3 regions of the Paenibacillus sp. FSL R7-269 genome follow, and region 2 is predicted to be linked to each of the others. Evidence: riboswitches for the same ligand, from Rfam matches in the RefSeq annotation. Region 2 holds a riboswitch; each other region holds the start of a gene.
What was found. Region 2 has a riboswitch for cobalamin ahead of C162_RS19665 (energy-coupling factor ABC transporter permease). Riboswitches for the same ligand answer to the same signal wherever they lie in the genome.
Positions count from the first base shown of each region.

Region 1: it holds a riboswitch for cobalamin, as region 2 does, so the genes downstream of both, C162_RS32900 (anaerobic ribonucleoside triphosphate reductase) here and C162_RS19665 (energy-coupling factor ABC transporter permease) in region 2, are expected to answer to the same signal.
Region 3: it holds a riboswitch for cobalamin, as region 2 does, so the genes downstream of both, C162_RS34805 (S-layer homology domain-containing protein) here and C162_RS19665 (energy-coupling factor ABC transporter permease) in region 2, are expected to answer to the same signal.

Region 1 is NZ_ASPS01000144.1:72,825-78,627, reverse strand. Features, by position in the region: gene C162_RS32925 (hypothetical protein) at 108-488, shown strand; gene C162_RS32920 (ASCH domain-containing protein) at 851-1,273, opposite strand; tRNA gene C162_RS32915 (tRNA-Thr) at 1,456-1,527, opposite strand; gene C162_RS32910 (sugar phosphate isomerase/epimerase family protein) at 1,615-2,394, opposite strand; gene C162_RS32905 (MTH1187 family thiamine-binding protein) at 2,442-2,750, opposite strand; cobalamin riboswitch at 3,092-3,324, shown strand; gene C162_RS32900 (anaerobic ribonucleoside triphosphate reductase) at 3,669-5,654, shown strand; gene nrdG (anaerobic ribonucleoside-triphosphate reductase activating protein) at 5,651-5,803, shown strand, end outside.
Region 2 is NZ_ASPS01000042.1:172,545-178,347, reverse strand. Features, by position in the region: gene C162_RS19680 (energy-coupling factor ABC transporter ATP-binding protein) at 1-671, opposite strand, end outside; gene cbiQ (cobalt ECF transporter T component CbiQ) at 684-1,472, opposite strand; gene C162_RS19670 (energy-coupling factor ABC transporter substrate-binding protein) at 1,469-1,762, opposite strand; gene C162_RS19665 (energy-coupling factor ABC transporter permease) at 1,762-2,526, opposite strand; cobalamin riboswitch at 2,812-3,005, opposite strand; gene C162_RS19660 (ArsR/SmtB family transcription factor) at 3,145-4,077, shown strand; gene C162_RS19655 (DUF6171 family protein) at 4,664-4,939, opposite strand; gene C162_RS19650 (alpha-N-arabinofuranosidase) at 4,952-5,803, opposite strand, start outside.
Region 3 is NZ_ASPS01000102.1:91-4,684, reverse strand. Features, by position in the region: partial or broken gene C162_RS36455 (hypothetical protein) at 1-551, shown strand, start outside; cobalamin riboswitch at 1,554-1,731, shown strand; gene C162_RS34805 (S-layer homology domain-containing protein) at 1,939-4,104, shown strand.

The DNA.
Region 1 (5,803 bases), on a different contig from region 2:
TTGTGAAAAATGTCACATTATTTGAGTTAATTTATAAAACCCATTGATTATTTTTTGAAGGATGAGTTACAATGCGAATATACGTTCTCTTTGAGGGGTTGAGAGGGATGCATAGAGCAGAGAGCCAGGATAACCTGCTGGTCAAATCCTATATTTTGCTGCCGCTTATTCTATCCGCCTTCGAGCGCGATGCTTCTGCTATATCCTCAGAGCTTCGCACGCCTGCGCCTTATCTGGAGGTCATCCAGAGGGCAGTCCATGCCGTTTCTGCCGATCTGCGGGAGGTCCGTGCCGGGATGCGCGCCCGTGGTCTGAGGGTCTATGAACAGAATCGGCTGGAGGCGGGTGTTGAAGCCAAATTCGTCTGCAGGGGTTATCACGAGCGGATGCTGCTGCTGGATGACGTGATTGCCGCCCAGGCCACTCTGCATATGCACAGGTATCTGGGTATGGAGAAGACGGCGCAGGGCGGCCCGAAGCAAGGATAACAAAGAAGCCTGCCGCAAGCGGAAGACTTCTGCATTAAATGATCACCCGGATGCAATTACATTAACAACGTCCAATACCCCAACGTGCCGCATATAACCACCACAGCTACCGGGTACAAGATTCTACGGCTGACCTGATCCCTGAACGCAAGAAACAAACAAAGCATACAAAGCCATGCAATTAGAAGGCTTCCCATCTATTATGCATACGCCCCTTCCCGGCATTCCTGCCCCTCTCCAGCGGTAGACCGCCTCAGAGCACAACTATCCTTATATATAGGAAGATTTCCCGCCGAATATCCCAATTATACCAGCCGGCAGCCAATCCGGAGCAATTTTTCTTCAAAATATCGTCAGGAAATTCACAATTCCTCTTCCAGCACAGGATATTCCCAGAACCCCAGACGTCCCTTGGCAGGTATGGGATGTACCAGCGGAACAACCTCCTCCAGCTTCCAGGCATACCTTCCTTCGGCATAATTGCCGAATACATATTCATTTCCACCCGGCCAGCCTTGCTGCGCAAGCTCCGGTGTCATTTCACAGCAATCCGCAATGCGGCTGACTGCAATGATCTTGCCGGTTGGCAGATTGTCCGCAGTGTAGCCGTGACGTGCAAGCAACGACTGGAACGGCTCCGTCCGGCAGATCGCTTTATTTACCTGCATCCCGGCATGAATAGCTAACTCCCCCCGGTGGGCGGTCCGCCACGTCCGGGTTTCGATTTGTTTTTCTCCCAGCGCAATTAACGTGGCCCACGGCTGGCGAATGGTCAGGCATTTCATAGTTGTAGCTCGCCTCCTCTGTTGAATACCTTTTACTCAGAATTACTAAGGCCATCTATGAAAAAAATAATTAGCTGCGTACGAGCATAATGTATGCTGTTTTTCGCATACATTCGGCCGTGCGCCATTAAAAAACGCGGTCCCCTGAACCGGAAGGCCGCGTTAAGCTTAATTCATAAGAATGCTGGTGAAGGGAATTGAACCCCCGGCCTACGCATTACGAGTGCGTTGCTCTACCCCTGAGCTACACCAGCTTACAGACTCTGAAGTCTGCCAAACAAAAAACATTATAACTCTTCCAGCGGAAAACGCAACCCCTTTTTCCTCTGGCGGCTGTGTCCTCAGCCGTGCATCAGCCCCAGCCCGCGGAAATAATCCAGCGCGAGCTTAGCGCTTGCAAGGGAGGATACCTCATAGGCCTCTTGCTCCACAATATAATAGAGAATTCCACTCTGCTCCGCGATCTCGAAGACGCTCTGGAAATCCACCTCTCCTTTTCCGAGATCGGTCTCCTCCTGGTTGGCTCCGAAATCCTTAATGTGGACCAGCGGAACACGTCCGGCGTACCTTGAAACATATTGAGCCGGGTTGGCTCCGCCTCTGTGTACCCAGCCCAGATCGAACTCTGCCAGCATCTGCTCCGCAGGAATCCGCTCCAGCCAGATATCGATGACCGCCTTGCCGTCAACCTCTGCGAATTCATAATCATGGTTGTGATAACCGTACTGCATCCCTGCCGCCCGGACCATCGCGGAAGCCTTCTCCAGGAATGGAATGATTCTTGTTACATCCTCTATGGAAGGGTTCTGCGGAAGCGGTGCCGATGGGGTGATCATATATTGCAGTCCGAGCTCTACACCATATTCAATCTCTTTGGCTAATGCCTGTTCCATCTTATCCAGACTGCTGAAGTCCAGACCTACATGCGCCGAAGGGGCAGCCAGGCCAAGTTCATCCAGCTTACGGCGCAGTTCCCCTGCAGATACACCGAAATAACCGGCGAATTCCACTGCCTGGTATCCCATCTCTGCCACCTTGCCCAGTGTACCGAGGAAATCGCGTTCCGTCTGGTCACGCAGTGTATACATTTGAATTCCGATCTGCTGTGCTGCTTCTGTCATGAAGAATCCGCTCCTTATCGGTTAATTCTGATTAGATACTATAGTGGTTACTCTCCCTGAAGCTTACGCTCCACGGATTCCAGCTTGCTGCGGCTGGTGGAGGTCTTGTCGCGCCGGTCGTCGATCTTGAGCGAGGTGGAGACTCTCTGCGCCCCGGCGGTGAACGGCGACTCATGCAGCGCTTCTACCGCAGCCAGAATCCGCGCTACCGGTCCCTCAATAATTGTACCCATAGAAGTTAGCTCATAGGTAATGCCCTCCACCGTCTCCAGCACGCGCTGCATCTCGGCCACATAGCTGCTGAGGCTGGTGCTGCCTGTCCCAATCGGAATAACGGTCACTTCGCCAATTGCCATTGTGATCTCCCTCCTAATTATCTGTTGTTCCTGCCTCTTACTTATCCTCTTATTGTAACGCTTCGCCAAGCTTGCCACAAATCACCTGCCACCCCTCTCTATTCTATTAATATCCGTCAAAATAATTACCAGGATTAGACGCACTCTATTTATGGATTCTTTGTGGCGTATTTTCGGAGATTTTATGAAACATTCACGGCAGATTCGGAGGAAAGTTGTGGATTACCTGTGGACTAACTGTGGATCAGCTGTGAGTAAAAGCGCCGAACCCGCTCCCCGTGCGGGATTGCAAAAAAACATTTACAAACACAATATATTGCGGTAGCTTTAATAGATCACAACAAAATATAGTAGAAACGGGTGTTTCACCCCTTGTAATAGAGGTGCGACTTAATAGGGAAGCGCGGTGCAAAACCGCTGCGGTCCCGCCACTGTAACCGGATGCTCCCAGGGCGCGATGCCCCCAGGGCCGCATTCTCCGGCTAATTGCCACTAAGGGGCTGAATAAGCCCCCCGGGAAGGCGCCGGAGGAGTTGCCGGAAGCCAGGAGACCTGCCTGTTTCGGTGGCACCGCTTAGACTCCTGCGAGGAACAGGGGAGGTGTCCGTATGCGGCCTGCCATAGCAGAGTTAGCCTTCCGTCAATCGGGCCATAGGCTGCCGATACCTGAGGACGATCGGGGATTATCTTCAGGTATCGGCTCTGCGGAATATACAAGAACGGGCGTAAGCTATTTGCCCCGTGTCTGCTCGTATGTTCCACCCAGACCACAGGCAAATTTCCGCTTACCGGATCTTTGCATCATGCATTCGGGCATTTCCGGCCTTCCCGGCCGGGGGTGCTTTTTTACTGATGTCCTGACCATTCTATCTATATTACATATTACGCTTACAATACCCGAGAGGAGAGAGTTATATAATGACGCTGCTGGAGAAACGTTATAACGAAGGACAAGCTGCACAGGAGGATCTTTTGGAAGAGGTCATTCATCTGGGACGGGATATTATCGACAGCCGGGATCTGGATCTGCTGCGCGAGAACGCCAACCTGAACGGGGAGAGCTTCTCCGGCAAAATGAGCAAGTTCGGCAGTGAATACTCCAAATGGTATGCACGCAATTTCACCATGCCGCCACAGCTGGTACAGGCTACCCTGGATAATGTCGTCTATGTACATGACCTTGATCAATACGCCATTGGAACCACGAACTGCATCTTCATTCCGTTCGAACGGCTTCTCCGTGAAGGCTTCAACACCGGCAACGGCAGTGTACGGCCTCCTAACTCGATTATGACGGCGATGTCGCTGGTGGCGATTATTTTCCAGTCACAGCAGAATGCGCAGTACGGCGGCGTATCCGCCAATAAGCTGGATTATGACCTGGCCCCTTATGTTACCAAATCCTTCTCCAAGCTCTTCCGCAAAGGTCTGGAGTATTTCGAGGAGAATGCAGAGGGTTCTGCACTTGGGGAGATTACGATGAGCCGCAGCGATCTGGCTGAGCAGTATCCGCGCGCCTTCCGTTTTGCCCTGAAGGAGACGCAGAGCGAGACCCTGCAGGCCGCAGAGAGTATGGTACATAACCTGAATACGATGTCCAGCCGCTCCGGCGGCCAGATTCCTTTTACCAGCATCAACTACGGCACCTGCACCTCACCAGAGGGCCAGCTTGTGATCAGCTCGTTGCTAACGGCTACGATGAACGGACTGGGCAGCGGGGAGACACCGGTGTTCCCGATTCAGATTTTCAAATGCAAGCAAGGCATCAACCAGCAACCGGGTGATCCTAACTACGAGCTGTTCCTGAAGGCAGCCGAGTGCTCGGCGCGCAGATTATATCCGAACTTCGCCAATCTGGACGCTCCGCTGAACATGCAGTATTATGATCCGGCTGACCCGGATACCGAGTTCGCTACGATGGGCTGCCGGACCCGTGTACTCAGCGACCGCTTCGGACGCAACCACTGCTCCGGCAAAGGCAACCTGTCCTTCAACACGCTCAACCTGGTGCGTCTTGGACTGGCCCACGGCACGATAACCGGCCGCCGCCTCGCTGCTGACGAAGCAGGATTCTTCGACGACCTCAATCACTATATGGATATTGCACTGGACGGCCTGTTGCACCGCTTCCGTATCCAGGCTTCCCAGAAGGCCAAAGCCTCCGATTTCATGATGCGTGAAGGCGTCTGGGAAGGCGGCGAGCAGCTTGCCCCCGATGACAGCGTAGGCGAACTGCTGAAGCACGGCAGTCTGTCGCTGGGCTTCATTGGAATGGCTGAATGCATGAAAGCCATGTACGGCAAGCACCACGGCGAAGATATGGAGATTCACGCCAAGGCTGTTGCTATCGTCCGCCATATGCGTGAATATTGCGACCGCAAGAGCGAGGAGCTTAACCTCAATATCACCTTGTTTGCAACGCCAGCCGAAGGTCTCTCCGGCAAGTTCACCAAGATCGACCGCAAAGTACTCGGCTCTATCCCTGGGGTAACGGACCGTGAATACTATACGAACTCGTTCCACATTCCGGTCTATTATGAACTAAGCGCAGCTAAGAAGATCAGCCTGGAAGCTCCGTTCCATGAACATTGCAACGCCGGAGCGATCTCCTATGTCGAGCTGAACGGCAATGCCCGGAGCAACCCGTCAGCCTTCGTCAAAATCATCAAATACGCGCTGGAGCAGGACATCAGCTACTTCAGCATTAATCATCCGATTGACCGCTGCTCCGGCTGCGGCTATGAAGGGGTTATCGGCACGAATTGCCCGACCTGCAATGCCCATGAGGATACCACCCATATCCGCCGTCTGCGCCGGGTTACCGGGTATCTGACCGGTGACTACCAGACCCGCTTCAATGCTGCCAAGCAAGCCGAAGTCCGGGACCGTGTTAAGCATCTATGAACATCTGCGGATATTACCCGGAGTCGATCAATGAAGGGGAAGGCCTGCGGGCCGTCCTCTTCTTCAGCGGCTGCCGCCACCGCTGCCCGGGCTGCTTCAACCCAAAGACCTGGAACTTTAATTACGGGGAGGTCTTTACCCCGGAGCGG
Region 2 (5,803 bases):
GCCGCCCTGCATCTTCCATGCTCCAGCACAATAATCCAGTCCGCCCAGCGGTAAGCCAGGTTCATGTCATGCGTAGCCATAACTACGGTTGTCCCTTTATCATGTATGGCTTCAAGGCCCTTCAGCATCTGCGTTTCCGATAACGGGTCCAGATACGAGGTCGGCTCATCCAATAGAATTAGCTCAGGCTCCATAGCCAGTACACCGGCGAGTGCCGTGCGTTTTTTCTGGCCCAGGCTAAGCTGATGAATCGGTTTATCACCCAGATCAGTCAGATTCAGCAGCTCCATGACCTCCCGGCAGCGCGCAGCAATAGCCGGTTCAGCCATTCCGCTGCCGCGCAGCCCAAACGACACATCCTCCAGCGGTGTGCTGAGGATCAGCTGCTGCTCAGGGTCCTGGAAGACCAGGCCCACCTTCCGCCGCAGAGCGGCCAGCTCTTTTTTGGAGTAGGATAACGCCTTCCCTCCTTGCACAACCGTACCCTGCTGCGGGCGCAGAATGCCAACGGCATGCAGGAACAACGTCGATTTGCCCGAACCGTTATGACCGATTATTGCCGTCTTGCTGCCTGCGGGGATGGAGAACGTCAGTTCATGCAGCGCAGGCTCCTTCGTATCCGGGTAACGGAAGACCACTCCGTCACAACTCAGACTATATTCCTGATCCATGACCGGCTCCTTTCATGTGTTAGTGATAAAGTACGTCTCAGCCAGCAACAGTAGCGCAATACCGGTATAAGCCTGGATTGTATAGCGCCTCGGCACAGGACGCGCCGTATAAGGCGGGATAATAATCTCGTCTGTGAATCCGCGGGCCAGCAGCCCCTGCGATAATCCGTAATACCGGTGCATCGTGTTGCCGAACAGCGCTCCTGCCATGGCCGCAGTCTCCCGCAGTCTGGCCTTGTAGCCCCGCCGGCCTCCGCGCAGCCTGCGGGCCAGCAGCAGACCATGCGCTGCATCACTCAGCAGGAATAAGAAGCGGTACATAATCAGCATCAGCTCCAGGACAATTTGCGGCATCCGCAGCCTGCGCAGCACCTGCAAAAGCTCACTAAACGGAGTAGTGAACATCAGGAAAAAGAAACAGCTCATGCAAGCAGAGATTCTGGCCAGCAGCTCTCCTGCCCGCTGAAGCCCGGCCGCTGTAACATATACCGGCAGGTTCAGTCCCGGAAATGAGAATATCCCTGCCTCTCCCGATGCCGGGTGCCCGAATTCCACGAGCAGTGCCGGTACGCTAAGCGCATAGAACAGCAGCGCTGTGCCGAACAGCATGCCATAAGCACGGAAGGGAATACGGGCCTGTAATACACACCAGGACATCATCCATAGGGTGATTGCAGCCTGTAGTACCGGATGTACCGTGTAAGAGAGCAGGAACATCAGGGCTGCGAACGAGCTTTTCCACATCGGGGATAACTGGCGCAGAGCATTATTGTAGGAGAGAACGTCAATCCGCCGGATCACTTGCTGCTATGCTGCTTCGTCCCGCCCTGCTTGCCCTTGAGCAGCCCCAAGGTATAACCGATCACACCTGCACCAATCGCTGCCTGCAATGCGAACAGCATACTCTCCGTCTCCCCTGGCAGCTCAGTCAGCGGCTTGAACCACGGCTTATAGTCAGGGTTAATCTCGGTAATCACACCTTCAGCCGCATCATCGGCCCCTCCGAATTCCCCATTAACCAGCAGCAGCGGCAGAATGACCAGCAGAATAACAACTAGCAGCATCAATCGATTTTTCCATCTATTGCTCATTAGGCTCTTCCTCCGTTCACCTTGCGTTTCAGAAGCGACAATTCATTCGGGCTATACGATTTCAGCCAGTTCCACAGCAGTACCGTCAACAGCCCTTCACTGATGGCCAGCGGGATTTGCGTCACGGCAAAAATCCCCCCGAATTTGAGAAAAGAAGCCAGAACGCCGCCATCCGCCGCCGGAAAAGCCACCGCCAGTTGAAAGGAAGTCACTACATACGTACTCAGATCAGCCATCGCAGCCGCACAGAATAAGGCCAGCTTCTCGCGGTCCGGCATTTTCATCATCAGCTTATACACTGCATATCCGGCAAAAGGACCCGCCACCGCCATCGAGAACGCATTGGCTCCAAGCGTAGTGATCCCGCCGTGCGCCAGCAGCAGCGCCTGAAACAGCAGGACAATCGAGCCGATTACGCTCATGGGCAGCGGCCCCAGCATTACCGCACCAAGTCCGGTACCGGTGGGGTGTGAGCTGCTTCCGGTCACGGAAGGCATTTTGAGCGCAGACAGGACGAAGGTAAACGCCCCGGCCAGACCCAGCAGCAGCTTCAGCTCCGGGTTCTCCCGGGTCATGGCTCTCAGCTTGAAGATTCCCAGGACAAAGAACGGGATAAACGCCGCCCACCAGAAGACCGCCCAGCCAACCGGCAGGAATCCTTCCATAATGTGCATCGCGCGGGCCGTCCCCGGTTCGTTCAGCATAAAGTACACCGTAAATCCGGCAACCAGTGCCGCAAAGCTCCACCCTCTGTGTTTTTGCATTTGTCACCCTCCATGTTTGTTGATTTCCCATTTAAGATCATAAAGCCAAAAAAACCCACCCTAAAGGGTGGGAGTGTATGTACGCAGGCAAGTTCGATAGAGCACGCAGCCAGGAGCTAAGCGAAACAAGGTGCTTCTCATCGTCCCATCACTAGGGGCCGTATCCTTGTATCCAGCAGCTATAAACCGGGGGGCCTCTCTACACTCAAGATTCCTCCGGTCCATCAGGGCAGAACGCCTCTTCTCATTAACCTATCCGTACACCGCTCCTATCCGCGTAGAGTCGTGGTGTGCGTCGACAAGGTAGGTCTCCTGGCTTGGAATACAGGCGCCGCAGGCTTCGTCTTCCCCGGGGCTTCCCGAGTGACCTCATGAAGTGCAGCTCTTCCATACAGTGGCGGGACCGCTCGGGAGTTGCACCCGATTCCCTGTTATCCCTTGCCGCATCCGGCAAGAGCACCTTGTTTCATTGCTAATTCATCTCACATCATAGCGGACTCGGCCTAGCGTGTCTGTGATATAAATTGGAAAAGCTGGCCTGCAGCCAATCATGGCTTGTAGAAATTTTATTTGAGTAATATAATTATTAACTATATAACCTGAACGTGGAGGCATCCGATGAAACTTGATCTAACTGAACAATCCCTGCCAGTGTACGAGGCCCTGTCCAGTACCGTGCGCCTGCATATGCTGCGGCTGCTGTCCGATAAACCCATGAACGTGAAGGAACTGGCCGCAGCCCTCAAGCTAAGCAGTGCGATTATGACCATGCATGTGCGCAAGCTCGAAGCCGCCGGGCTGATCCGCAGCCACATGGCTCCCGGCAAAAGCGGTCTGCAAAAGATTTGTACACTGGCCGCCGACGGGGCAGAGATTATTTTTCCGGGACAAGCCCGGACTCCGCGCAGAGGATACCGTAAGGACATCCCGGTGGGGCATTATTCCGACTTCCAGATTGAGCCTACCTGCGGACTGTCTACGACGGAGAGGGTCATCGGGCACTTTGACGATCCCCGTTATTTCTGGGACCAGGAGCGGGTGAACGCCGGGATTCTCTGGTTCGGCAAGGGGTTCGTCGAGTATAAAATCCCGAATTTCCTGCTGTCGAGCCAGCAGCCGGAGGAGCTTGCCATCACGATGGAGATTGCCTCCGAAGCCCCGTCGGTAAACAACAACTGGCCGTCGGATATTACCTTCACACTGAACGGACAATCGCTCGGCTTCTGGACCAGCCCCGGTGACTACGGAGATAATCCAGGAAAATACACACCAGCCTGGTGGCCCGCACTCACCAATCAATACGGCCTGCTCAAGCAGCTGCGGATTACGCAGACGGGCACTTTCATGGATGGGCAAAAGCTGTCGGAGGTCACCCTGGATCAGGTAGGCATCCGCAATAAACAATGGACCTTCCGGCTCTCTGTCGAGGAGGATGCGGAGCACATCGGTGGCCTCACCCTGTTCGGCAAGGGCTTCGGCAATTACAACGAGGATCTGGTATTTGAGCTGTTTTATACGGATACTGTGGCAGATATGCCGGGTTCTTTGTAAAGGTTCGTCTGGTAGTTATCTAGCAGGTTGTCTGTTAGATAGGTTGTCTGTTAGATAGGTTGGATAGGAAGATGGGTAGATTTGATTGAGTAGATAGATTGGTTAGTTAGACTAATTAGGTTAGTTTTCGATTCAGCTACTTTTGCAGCCAAGACTCCTCATTTCTGCTCATCGCCCACTTTCGGCGGATTCAGGGGCACTAATGCTCTTCATTTCCGCTCAAAGCCCACTTTCGGCCGAATCAGGTGCACTAGTGCTCCTCATTTTCGCTCATCGCTCACTTTTGGCGGATTCAGGTGCACTAATGCTCTTCATTTCCACTCAAAGCCCACTTCCCGCCGCATTAGAGGGATTTATCCCTCTCATTTCCTCCTCCAGCCCACTTTCCGCCGCATTAGAGGGATTTATCCCTCTCACACTTTCCTCTCCCTCTCCCTTCCCCTCTCCTCCACAACGCAAAAAAAGCCCCTCCAACCGCCGCATTGAGCAGGTTGGAGGGGCTATCGGTGATCGATCCGTCTCTTATGGCAAGAGCGGCTTCTAGCCTATCTATTTCGCCTGGCCCCTTGCCGTGAGGCGTGGGCCGTCATTCCGCCACGGGCTGCCACTTTCCGCCGCCCGGCAGCGGACAGCTGCGGGCCTTCAGCCGGGCAACAACGGGGATGATGCAGCCGCAGGCGGTACAGGTTACGCCATCCTGCAGCTTGGGGCAAGCCCCGCAAAGCGCAATCCGCTCGGCATAGACCTCGTCTGAAGCGGTATTGCCGGGGTTGAACATGGAGGACGCCAGAATGCGGGCAATCTGCGCTTCCGTGACCTTGTACTCCTCCCGGCATCCTTTGCAGGCTGAAGTGGTTGTCATGCGGTTCTCTCCTTAGGCTTGTGGAGTGATGGCCAGTACAGTTATCGACATTGGCGGCAGCTCTACAGTCAGCGTGTCTCCTTCAAGCTTGAAAGCGCTGAATGCCTGCGGTGTTACAGCTTCCGGCTGCTCAAAGCTATTGTGGGCATCGATGGAAGCTCCGGCCAGCGTCGTTCCGCTTACAGATGCTTGACCAGCCAGTCCGCGCAGGGCAAGCGGTAACACTGCCGATGACGCGTGATTCAGGTTACACAGGCTGACATGAATGATGCCCTCAGCATTGACTGAAGCCGAAGCCGATACTTCAGGAATCTCTACGCCTTCATAGCTGTATACCGGGCTGTCCACAGTCAACTCCAGCAGTTCTGCATCCTGATGCACCTTGTACATGTTGAATACATGGTAAGTAGGAGTCAGGAGCATTTTCTCGCCTTCGGTCAGAATAACAGCCTGCAGCACGTTCACGGTCTGGGCAATGTTCGCCATACGTACACGGTCACTGTGCTTGTGGAAAATATTCAGCGTCAAGCCGGCCACCAGCGCATCGCGGATCGTGTTCTGCTGGTAGAGGAAGCCCGGGTTCGTACCCGGCTCAACATCATACCAGGTGCCCCATTCGTCAACGATCAGGCCGACTCTTTTCTCAGGATCGTATTTGTCCATGATAGCGATATGGCGGGTAACCAGCTCATCCATGAACAGTGCCTTCTTCAACGTTGTGAAGTATTCGTCTGTTCCGAAGCCTGTAGCCGCGCCCTTATGATTCCAGTCCGAAGTAGGCAGGGTGTAATAGTGCAGAGTAAGGGAATCCATGAAGCGGGTAGCTTCGCGCATCAGTACTTCCGTCCAGTTATAATCATCCGC
Region 3 (4,594 bases), on a different contig from region 2:
GTTGCCAGGTTGCAGCAGGCGCCGGAGTGGACGGCGATGCGAAGGGTAATACAGGAGCCGGAGCGGATGGCGATGCGAAGGGTAATACAGGCGCCGGAGTAGACGGTGATGCGAAGGGTAATACAGGAGCCGGAGCGGATGGCGATGCGAGTGGTAAGGCAGGCGCCGGAGCGGACGGCGATGCGAGTGGTAAGGCAGGCGCCGGAGCGGACGGCGATGCGAAGGGTGATGCAGGAGCCGGAGTGGACGGCGGTGCGAAGGGTGATGCAGGAGCCGGAGTGGACGGCGATGCGAAGGGGGATGCAGGAGCGGGAGTGGACGGCGGTGCGGACAGTGGAGCCGCCGGCACTCCTCCGTCACGCGTATACGAGGTGACGGTGGAGCTTTCAGCAGGCGCGAAGCTGGCGGCAGGTGATATGATCACCGCCGGAAGATACTCGCTGAAGCTGGCGGCAGATCCGGGCAGCGCCCCGGAAGCTACAGCTGCAGCCGCGCCTAGTGCGGAGCCATCCGCTTCCGCAAGCCCGGAGGCGGACACGGACGCAGAATAAAGCAGCGGCAATAGCAGGCTGCGTAAGCTTTTAACTAATGCGATCAGGTAACATTACTTACAGAGATAGGTGTACTCTGTACAACTAAAAACAGTGAAAAGGAAGGCATACCTCTCCTAACTGTATTCTATACAACTATATTTGCCCCGAATGGGCGAAAAGCCGGGTACATAAGCATTTTAGTTGCACGAAATACAGCTAAAAGTACATTTGGCCGTAAATCAGACGATTTAGTTGTACAGATTGCATTTAAGCATAACGTTCTCACCTTTGTTAGTTGGGGGACTGCAAACCCTCAGTAAGCGAGGGGATTAAATGAATCTTGATTAGTTTGAACCTGATGATCGACTAGCGGCAGCTGAACCGTTGTGCGCATATAACGCGGCATGGAGGACTAGTCAGAGCCTAGTGCATGCTACTTTAACGTAGTACAATGATTGGCGCTCCAGCGGGCTGATAAGAGCATAAAGTAATTAGTTAAGTATGGTAGTGTCCGGAAGAAGCGGCTCGATCGCACTTTGTACACTAGAATCAGGCATAATGGAGTTAATATGGCGTTCTGTTGTATTTGGTGCAGTGGATTTTTGGGATTTGGCCCGGCTGAGGGGGATTTGCCGAAATCGATGGTATGAAGTGCAACAGAATGCGTTATCGGCTGCTTTTATACTAATTCTGATGTATAGAATACAATCGGCCTTCTGCCGCGGTCTCCATAGGTGCGCTAGAGTGTTGATTTGCAGTAGACCAACGTCTTGATTAGCAGCAGAAGATTAACTTTTTATAGTCCTGAATAGTACGAATGTGCCGGGGGAGCGGGCATGTGCTATTCAGGATTTTTGTGCGGAATGGGCTGAGTCTTGGGGCGCTGGAATAGATATACCTTGTCTATAGACATACAGGGGAATAGTCGATATGATGGTTTGAGAATATTAAAATTTAATAAGCTTTGGGAAAAGGTGCAGATTGCCTTAGAGACCGGACGCTGTCGCTAGCAGATGCTGGCAGAGCTATGTCTAATAGAGCAATCTGCTTAAAAGGGAAGCCCGGTGCAAGTCCGGCGCGGTCCCGCCACTGTAAATACGGAGCAACTCCTGAGGAGCCACTGTCTGCTAATTGGATGGGAAGGCGGGGGAAGCGGTGAAGTATGAGCCAGGAGACCTGCCTTTTTCGATGTTGTTTCTATTCTTCGGGGGTAAGAATGTGGAGCAGATGCTGATATTGGCGAGGGCTGTATAAGCTCAATGTAATGTTGGAGAGCCATCGACTCCTTCAGCCGCCCTGTATTGTATTCTTCCCCGGCCGCCCTGCATAGGGCGGTCTTTAGGTTGCCGCTCTCTTTGCGGAGGAAGCAGGATTCATCCATTCTATTTCAGGAAAGAGGTTAGTTATGAAGAACCATTCTCTATCATCCAGGTTCATACGGTTGGGGCTTGCTGTCATTATGCTGTTCGCACTGCTGGGAGCAGCTGTAGCCCCGGCAGGACAAGCTGCTGCTGCACAGGCAGGCGGGACTTCCGCGCCCGCAGTATCCGCTCTGCCCGCAAGTGAGGCAGCCAGCGTAACCGCTGCGGTCTATGCTACTGCGGAGTTCATGCTGAAGAACGGAGTCCAGTCGGACTGGCAGGCGATTGGCCTTGCACAAGCAGGCTACAAGGTTCCTGCCAGCTATCTGAAGGCGCTTGAAGGTAAGGTGAGTGAGGCTAAGGGTGTTTTTGCCAGAGCAACGGACTATGCCCGGATCACACTTGCTGTTAAGGCACTGGGCGGCGATCCTGAGAAGGTGGCAGGCTATAACCTGATCGAGAAGCTCTACAATCACGATGCAATTACCGGCCAGACGCTGAATAATCCGGTCTATGCACTGCTCGCTCTGGATTCCGGCAGCTATACGATCCCGGCAAATGCGAAATGGACACCGTCCAAGCTGCTGGCAGAGATTCTGGCGAAGCAGAACCCGGACGGCGGCTTCACCCTGACCACGGGTGCGAGTGATCCGGATATGACAGCGATGACGCTGAACGCACTGGCTGGACACAAGCAGGAAGCAGCCGTGAATACTGCCGGTCAGCGGGCGGCAGCCTGGCTGGCTAAGGCACAGGACAAGAACGGCGGATATGGCGACAGCAGCGAGAGTGTAGCTCAGGCCATTATCGGTCTGTCTGCCTTCGGCATTGATCCGGCAGGAGCAGAGTATACCAAAGGCCAGATTAATCTGGTCAGCAAGCTGCTGAGCTTCAGCGCAGCAGATGGCGGATTCGTCCACACTGCGGGCGGCAGCTCCAATCCGCTCTCTACGGAGCAGGCGCTGGAGGCTTTGGTAGCGTACAAGCTGTTTGGTACAGGCGCTAAGCTCTTTGATTTTAGCGGCACACCAGTGAAGAATCATCAGGTAAGTGTCTCGGTTACTGTTGAAGGTCCGAATGGAGCCTTGGCTGAAGGCGGCGTGTATGCAGGGAATGTGCTTAATGCACTGGAAAAGACAGCAGCCGCCAAGCGCCTGGCCCTGGTCAATGAAGCAGGCAATTATGTGACGGGGATCGGCGGCGTGATTGCGGGTACTTTTGGCGGATATGATGGCTGGATGTATGTGGTCGCCCGCGGCGGAGCATGGATCTATCCAAGTGTAGGGATGGGCGACTTCGCGCTGGAGGAGAATGACCGCATTGTGGTCTATTATGGCGGAGACAACACGCAGGTGGTTGATGCCGTAACCGTGACGCCCGCACAGCCGCAGCCTGGACAAGATCTGAAGGTGCAGGTGAACCAGAAGCAATGGGTCTGGAATGAGGCGACCTTCACCTCTGATCCGGTAACTTCACCGGCAGCAGGCGTACAGGTAACCATCGGCGGCAAAACGGCAGTTACAGATGCTGCGGGCGTGGCTGTTGTGGCTGGTGGTCTGCCGGCGAATAAATATACCCTGACGGTTACGGGATATCTGAAGGATAAGACCCCTGCCATCGTGCGTCATACGGTCCCGGTAACGGTGGCTTCTGCTGCGGCGGACCGTCCGGCTTTTGCCGATGTGAAGTCGATCTCGCCTTGGGCGCTGGAGTCAGTATACACGGCGTATGACCGCAAGCTGATGAATGGTGTGAGTGAGGGCAGTCTGGTGTTTGCGCCGAAAAAGAATATTACCCGTGCTGAATTTGCAGCGCTGTTGCTGCGGTTAACCGGGAATGAGCCGTCTGCGGCGGCTTCCGCTGGGGCCTTCAGTGATGTTAAGGCCGGTACATGGTATTATGGAACAGTGAACCGGGCGAAGGAGCTGGGAATTATCAGCGGCGTGACGGCTAAGACGTTCAAACCGGACGGGCTGGTTACGCGTCAGGATATGGCTGTAATGATAGTTAGAGCTTATAAGCTGGATGCAGCATCAACTGGAGCAGGGGCTGGTAAGTTCAGCGACGAAGATAAGATTAGCGACTATGCGTTGTCCGCTGTCCGTACGGTGACGGGACTTGGATATATGAGCGGCACCGGCGGCGCATTCGAGCCTTCCGCTGTGGTAACCCGTGAGATGGCTGCTGCTGTGGCGGTTAGGTTGCCTTAGTTCTTAGTTGGAGTTGGGAGCAGACTGTACTGCACGCTGGGGCCGACGATAAGTGGATAAATGACATCTAATTTGGCCGGATTTGCTGCAGAGCGGGAGTTAGTTGGATAAATGACACTTATTCAGGTCTGAAGCTGCAGAAGGATGAGGTCTGGGCAGAATTAGATGCTGTAAATCCAACTAATTTCTGTACAGATGCGTAATCAGGATAATTAAGTGTAGAAAATCCAACTAAAGTATCCGTGCCGATGAGCCGTTGAGGCGTATAGGGTTGCCGAAGCGCTGAAGGCTCGTTAGCGTGACAAATTTGCTTGAAATTCGTTTGGATATGTGTTGAAAAGTAAGCATAAGGTGTATGAAGGAACGGGGAACAGGCTGACTGCCCCGTTCTTTTCCCTTTTTGTGGAGGTGTGCAGGTAATGTTCAAACTAGTCAAAAGAGGCCGGGGAAGGCTGGCTCCGCTGCTTCTCCTGCTGATGGTGCTGCTGCT